Niveibacterium microcysteis: one gene and its partner. The protein of the gene in region 2 binds, or shares a complex with, the protein of the main gene of each other region. Links are inferred from orthologs where the notes say so. Each region holds a gene or a part of one and is shown on either strand. Other genes may lie near its edges.

Region 1 (3,265 bases), 1.9 Mb from region 2 along the record:
CTGCAGGAGGCCGAGCGGCTGATTGCCGACGCTGCTGCGGGTGGGGCGCAGCTGGTGGTGTTGCCCGAGTACTTTGCGCTGATCTCGCCGGACGAAACGGCCAAGCTCGCGCTGCGCGAGCCCGATGGCGATGGCCCGTTGCAACGCTTTCTGGCCGAGACCGCCGTACGGCATCGGGTGTGGCTCGTCGGCGGCACGATCCCGCTCACCGCTGAAGCGGACGACAAGGTGCGTAACGCGATCCTGGTGTACGACGACACCGGACACCGCGTCGCGCGTTACGACAAGCTGCATCTGTTCGGCTTCCGCAAGGGTGCGGAAGCCTATGATGAGTCGCGCACGATTGAGGCTGGCGCCGAGGTCGTCACCTTCGATGCCCCGTTTGGCCGCGTCGGGCTCTCGGTCTGCTACGACCTGCGATTCCCTGAACTCTTCCGTGCAATGGGCGATCTGGCACTGATCGTGCTGCCCGCTGCATTCACCGAAACCACTGGCCGCGCGCACTGGGAAGTGTTGCTGCGCGCACGGGCCGTTGAAAACCTCTGCTACGTGCTGGCGAGCGCGCAAGGGGGTGAGCACCCTGGCGGCCGTCGCACCTGGGGCGACAGCATGCTGATCGACCCTTGGGGCACGGTGCTGGCGCACCTGCCACGCGGCGCCGGCGTGGTGCTGGGCGACATCGACACCGAACATCAGCGCACGCTGCGCGAGAGCCTGCCGGCCCTGCAGCACCGCCGACTTTGACTGGAACAACATGACGACTACGACAACCGAGCGCGCAATGGACACCGCCGAGCGCCTGCTGCTGGCACCGGGGCGCTTGAACCTGGCTTCGATCGAGCGATGCTTTGGCACGCTGATGGCACATCGCCTCGACTATGCCGACCTGTACTTCCAATACCAGCGCGCCGAGGGCTGGAGCCTGGAGGAGGGCATCGTCAAGTCCGGCTCCTTCAACATCGAGCAAGGGGTTGGCGTGCGTGCGGTGAGCGGCGAGAAGACCGCCTTCGCCTATTCGGACGACATCAGCGCCGCAGCACTGGAAGCGGCGGCGAAGACCACGCGCGCGATCGCTGCGGCGGGTGCAACCGCCGTGGTGCCGGTGCGCGCCGCAAAACAGCGGCCTGCGCTGTACCCGGCGCACGATCCGATCGGTTCGCTGCCGGATGCCGAGAAGGTGCGCCTGCTCGAACGCATCGAGCAGATCGCTCGTGGCCTCGACCCGCGCGTGACTCAGGTGATGGCCTCGCTCGCGGCAACCTGGGAAGTGGTCATGGTGGCGCGCGCTGATGGCCACATGGCGGCCGATGTGCGGCCGCTGTCCCGTCTGTCGGTGGTGGTGATCATGGAAGAGGGCGGGCGCCGTGAGCAGGGTTCGGCCGGCGGCGGCGGCCGTCACGATTACGCCGCCTTTACCGACGAAGTGCTGCGCGATTTCGCGCAGAAAGCGGTGCACCAAGCCAGTACCAACCTTGCCGCACGGCCCGCGCCGGCCGGCATGATGACGGTGGTGCTGGGCAACGGCTGGCCAGGCATCCTGCTGCACGAGGCGATCGGCCATGGCCTCGAGGGCGACTTCAACCGCAAGGGCAGCTCGGCCTTTGCTGGCCGCATTGGTGAACGCGTCGCCGCGAAGGGCGTCACCGTGGTGGATGACGGCACCCTGCCGGGCCGTCGCGGATCGCTGACGGTCGACGACGAAGGCAATCCCACGCAACGCACCGTACTGATCGAGGATGGCATCCTCACCGGCTACATGCAGGACATGACCAACGCGCGGCTGATGGGCGTGGCACCCACCGGCAATGGTCGCCGCGAATCGTTTTCGCACCTGCCGTTGCCGCGTATGACCAACACCATCATGCTGGCCGGCCAGCATGATCCGCAGGAGATCATCGCGTCGGTCGAGCGCGGCCTCTACGCGGTCAATTTCGGTGGCGGGCAGGTCGACATCACCTCAGGCAAGTTCGTCTTCTCTGCTGCCGAGGCGTGGATGATCGAGAACGGCAAACTGGCCTATCCGGTGAAAGGGGCGACGCTGATCGGCAACGGCCCTGACGCGCTGACACGGGTTTCAATGATCGGGAATGACCTTGCGCTGGATCCGGGCGTCGGCACCTGCGGCAAGGAAGGGCAGAGCGTCCCGGTCGGCGTCGGCCAGCCGACGATCCGGCTCGATGGCCTGACGGTTGGCGGTACCGCGTAAGGAGGCTTTGATGCGTAGACGTGAGCTTGTGCTGCTGGGCTTTGCCTCGCTGGTCTCGGGCCCGCTCGCCGCTGCGGTGAAGAAGGCCGCGCCGCAGGTGTCGCCACGCGTGTTGATCAACCAGGCGGGGCAACTCGCGATGCATGCCGAGCGGATCGGCAAGTACTGGATGCAGATGGGCGTGGGTATCGACGTTCAGCGCGCCGGCCTGCATCTGCAGGATTCGACCCGCGCGTTCGATCAGCTGTTCGCCGCCCTCGGACGCAGCGTGCATGGTGAGCAGATGCTGCTGATCGAACAGCGCTGGCGGGTGTACCGCATGGCCTGGGGAGCGAAACCCGCGCCGGAAGGCGTGCGCCGTGTTGCGTCGCTGGCGCAGGACCTGGGTGAGCAGGGCATGAAGCTCGTCAATCAACTTGCCAAGGCGCAGGCGGGTGACGAAGCGCGTCGCGTTGCGGATGCGAGCGAGGCACGCATGCTGACCCAGCGCATGGCCCGCATCGCGCTGATGCGCCAGTGGAGTCAGGCAGCGCCCGACGCGTCGCTGCAACTGGATCAGATGCGCAAGACGTTTTCCGCCCGCCTTGATTCGCTCAACGCGGACACTGGCTTGCCGGACACAGCGAAGGGCGATCTTCAACTCGCACGCCAGCAGTGGGCGTTCCTGGATCAGGCGCTTGCCACCAAGGAGGACCTGAAGGCGACCACGCAAGCTGCCAATCTCGCCGAACGCGAGCGCGAACTCCTCGACAGCTTTTGCGGTCACCTCGCCTGAGCCCGTTCCTGGCTGCCGTGCCACGCGCGCTGCGGTGGTGCGGCGCTCGTTATTCGAATTTCCTCTTTTGAAATACAGTTTTCGTGGTTTGTTGATCTAAAGCGTTCGCGGAAAATGCGGGCATTGCATCGCTGGACGATTCCAACAATGAAACGCACGCTTTTCGCTGCCGCGCTCGCGCTGGCCGCATTCGGGGCCCAGGCGCAGACTTCGCTGCTGAACGTGTCCTACGACGTGGCCCGCGATTTCTACAAGGACTACAACCCGCTCTTCGCCGCAGCGTG
Region 2 (3,315 bases):
ATCTGCTCGCCAAAACCGGGCATCACCTTGTGCGCAACCGCAAGCGTGGCCTCGGGTGTGACATCACGCGGCGCCGGGCCGGTGCCACCGGTCGTCAGGACCAGATGGCAGCCGGCAAGGTCGCACAGCTCGATCAGCGTGGCTTCGATGACAGCCTGCTCATCGGGAATCAGCCGCGTTTCCGCCTGCCACGGACTCCGCAGCGCGGCGCCGAACCATTCCGTCAGCGCTGGCAGGCCTTTGTCTTCATAGACCCCGGACGAGGCGCGATCGCTGATCGAAACCAGGCCGATGCGCAGCGTATCGCTCATGCCTCGTCGCCCTCGCCGCCCTCTTCGCCTGCGCTCTGCCCTTCGCCGTCGTCGGCGTACTCGAAGTCACGCAGGATGCGGAAGATCTCGCGATAAGCGCGCGGCGGCTTGGCCGCTTCACGTTCCTTGATGGCGTTGCGGCGCAGGTTACGCAGATGCTGCAGATCGGCGTCCGGGTAGGCCGCGGCGATATCGCCGAGCGTGCCTTCGTCTTCCAGCAAGCGTTCGCGCAGGCGTTCGAGCTTGTGCTGGCGGGCGATCTCGGCGCGCGACACGCCGGCGAAGGCGTCCAGCGCCTCGCGAATCGGCGCAGGGTCGACCTCACGCATCAGCTTGCCGATGTACTGCAACTGGCGCCGCTTGGCTTCGTGCTTGCCGACACGGGCGTATTCGAGGATCGCGTCGTGCAGGCGCTCGGGCAAAGGCACCTTGGCGAGGCGCGCGGGCGACAGCGCTACGAGCTCAGCCCCCATGTCCTGCAGCTTGTGCATGTCGCGCTTGCGTTGCGATTTGCTGGGGCCGTCGTACTCGTCCGAGTCGTCGTCATTCTGGTGTTGTGGATTGCGGTGCATGGAGTTTCCGAAGGCGATTTGGCCACATGAACGTAAAATTATAGCTTTCGACCCGACGGATGCCCCGGCATGGCCACTTCAAATGGATTCAGCTTCACCCAGGATGCACTGCGCGAGATTGCCGCCGATGTGCTGAAAAGCGCCAAGGGCCAAGGCGCATCGGCCTGCGACGTCGATGTTTCGGAGGGTTGGGGGCATTCGGTCAGCGTGCGCCAGGGGGAAGTCGACACGCTGGAGTACCACCGCGACAAGGGCATCTCGGTCACCGTGTACCTGGGGCAGCAGCGCGGCCACGCAAGCACAACCGACTTCGCACCGCAGGCGCTGCGCGATACGGTGGCCGCGGCGGTATCGATCGCCCGCTTCACCGCCAGCGACCCGGCGGCGGGTTTGCCCGACCCGGAGCAGCTGGCACGGGAGCCGCGCGAGCTGGATCTCTTCCACCCTTGGGCGACCGACGTGGACGCTTCGATCGAACTCGCCCGGCGCTGCGAGGCCTCGGGCTTTTCGGTCAGCGAACTCGTCACGAATTCCGAAGGGGCGAGCGTATCAACGCAGCAAACCCAGTTTGTATCGGCAAACAGCCTGGGCTTCTGCGAGGGCTATGCGACCACACGCCATGGTCTTGGCTGCTCGATGATCGCGGGCGAAGGCGATGGAATGCAGCGCGATGACTGGTACGTCACCCGGCGCAACGCGCTCGATCTGCCGGCCCCCGAAGCGATCGGCGACTATGTGGCGCGCCGCGCTCTGTCGCGCTTGAACGCCCGCAAGTTGAACACCTGCGAGGTGCCCGTGCTGTTCGAAGCCCCGCTGGCCGCCGGCCTGCTGGGGCATTTTGTCAGCGCAGCGAGCGGCGGCAGCCTCTACCGGCGCAGCTCATTCCTGCTCGACACCCTCGGCACCCAGGTGTTCTCGGATGCGGTAACGCTGCTCGAAGACCCGTTCATTCCCGGCGGCCTGGCCAGCAGCTGGTTTGACGACGAAGGCGTCGCGACCGCGCGCCGCGAAGTCGTCACGCGCGGCACGCTCAACGGCTGGTTCCTCGGCAGCTACTCGGCACGCAAGCTGGGCCTGAAGTCCACCGGTAACGCCGGCGGCTGCCACAACCTGATCCTGCAGCCCGGCAAGCTCGGCCTGACCGGCTTGCTCAAGAAAATGGGGCGTGGGTTGTTTGTCACTGAACTGCTGGGCCATGGCGTGAATACCGTAACCGGCGACTACTCGCGCGGGGCGGCCGGCTACTGGGTTGAGAACGGCGAGATTGCGTACCCGGTGCACGAGATCACGATTGCAGGCAACCTGCGCGACATGTTCCGCGACATCGTCGCCTGCGGTAACGACATGCTTGTGCGTGGCTCGAAACAATGCGGATCGGTGCTGATTGGCAACATGACGGTTGCCGGCGACTGAGCGAGCGCACTGGCAACCCCATGCCCCGCGAGGGGTTGCCGAATTTCTTACGAGAGCCTTACAGGACAAGGCTCTCGCGGCGCCGGCGCTGCGCCAAAACCACACTTCACCTTTGCGCGACAGCTCTCGTATAGTCGCGACGTTCCCACACGAACAACCCCATAACAGGAGAGGAGACAACGTGGAACGTCGCTCATTTTTGAAGAACGCTGGCGCTGGCCTTGCCGCAGGTGCCGCCGCCGTCGCCGGCCCGGCGATGGCCGCCGAGTTGCCCACCATCAAGTGGCGGCTGGCATCAAGCTTCCCCAAGAGCCTGGACACGATCTACGGTGCCGCCGAGACGATGGCCAAGCGCGTCGCGGAAGCCACCGGCGGTAAGTTCCAGATCCAGGTATTCGCGGCGGGCGAGCTGGTTCCCGGCCCCGGCGTGCTCGACGCGGTCAAGGATGGCACGGTGGAAATCGGCCATTCGGCGTCGTACTACTTCGTCGGCAAGGATCCGACCTTCGCCTTCGACACGGCCCTGCCATTCGGCCTCAACAGCCGCCAGCAGACGGCCTGGATGATGCAAGGCGGCGGCCTGCAGTTGCTGCGCGAGTTCTTCAAGGACTACAACATCTACAACATCCCATGCGGCAACACGGGGGTGCAGATGGGCGGCTGGTACCGCAAGGAAATCAAGACGGTCAAGGATTTCGAAGGCCTCAAGATGCGCATCGGTGGCTTCGCCGGCAAGGTAATCGCCAAGCTGGGCGCCGTACCGCAACAGATTCCGGGCGGCGACATCTACCCCGCCCTTGAAAAAGGCACCATCGACGCCGCCGAGTGGGTTGGCCCCTACGACGACGAGAAGCTCGGCTTCAACAAGGTCGCCAAGTTCTACTACTACCCCGGTTGGTGGGAAGGCGGCCCGCAGCTGTCGGTCTATGTGAACCAGAAGCAGTGGGAGTCGCTGCCGAAGGAATACAAGACGATTCTTGAAGACGCCTGCCTCTACGCACACGCGGACATGCAAGCCG

What was found.
Region 1: the proteins of pmbA (region 2) and tldD are in contact, whole or in part, in a solved structure (PDB 5NJ9), measured with the Escherichia coli proteins. The link is inferred for Niveibacterium microcysteis from one-to-one orthologs.

Annotation. Positions count from the first base shown.
Region 1 is NZ_CP071060.1:3,363,495-3,366,759, reverse strand. Bases 32-2,980 are described here. They hold tldD (metalloprotease TldD), read left to right. Parts: upstream 32-754; coding sequence 755-2,206; downstream 2,207-2,980. Other genes in these bases: JY500_RS15235 (hypothetical protein), read left to right, coding at 2,217-2,980; JY500_RS15245 (carbon-nitrogen hydrolase family protein), read left to right, coding at 32-744. In the rest of the region: more of JY500_RS15245, read left to right, coding at 1-31; more of JY500_RS15235, read left to right, coding at 2,981-2,981; JY500_RS15230 (sulfate ABC transporter substrate-binding protein), read left to right, coding at 3,129-3,265. UniProt on the Escherichia coli protein: Metalloprotease involved in CcdA degradation. Suppresses the inhibitory activity of the carbon storage regulator (CsrA).
Region 2 is NZ_CP071060.1:1,436,632-1,439,946, reverse strand. What follows is about bases 126-3,124. They hold pmbA (metalloprotease PmbA), read left to right. Parts: upstream 126-952; coding sequence 953-2,296; downstream 2,297-3,124. Other genes in these bases: JY500_RS06675 (TRAP transporter substrate-binding protein), read left to right, coding at 2,478-3,124; yjgA (ribosome biogenesis factor YjgA), read right to left, coding at 308-883; mog (molybdopterin adenylyltransferase), read right to left, coding at 126-311. In the rest of the region: more of mog, read right to left, coding at 1-125; more of JY500_RS06675, read left to right, coding at 3,125-3,315.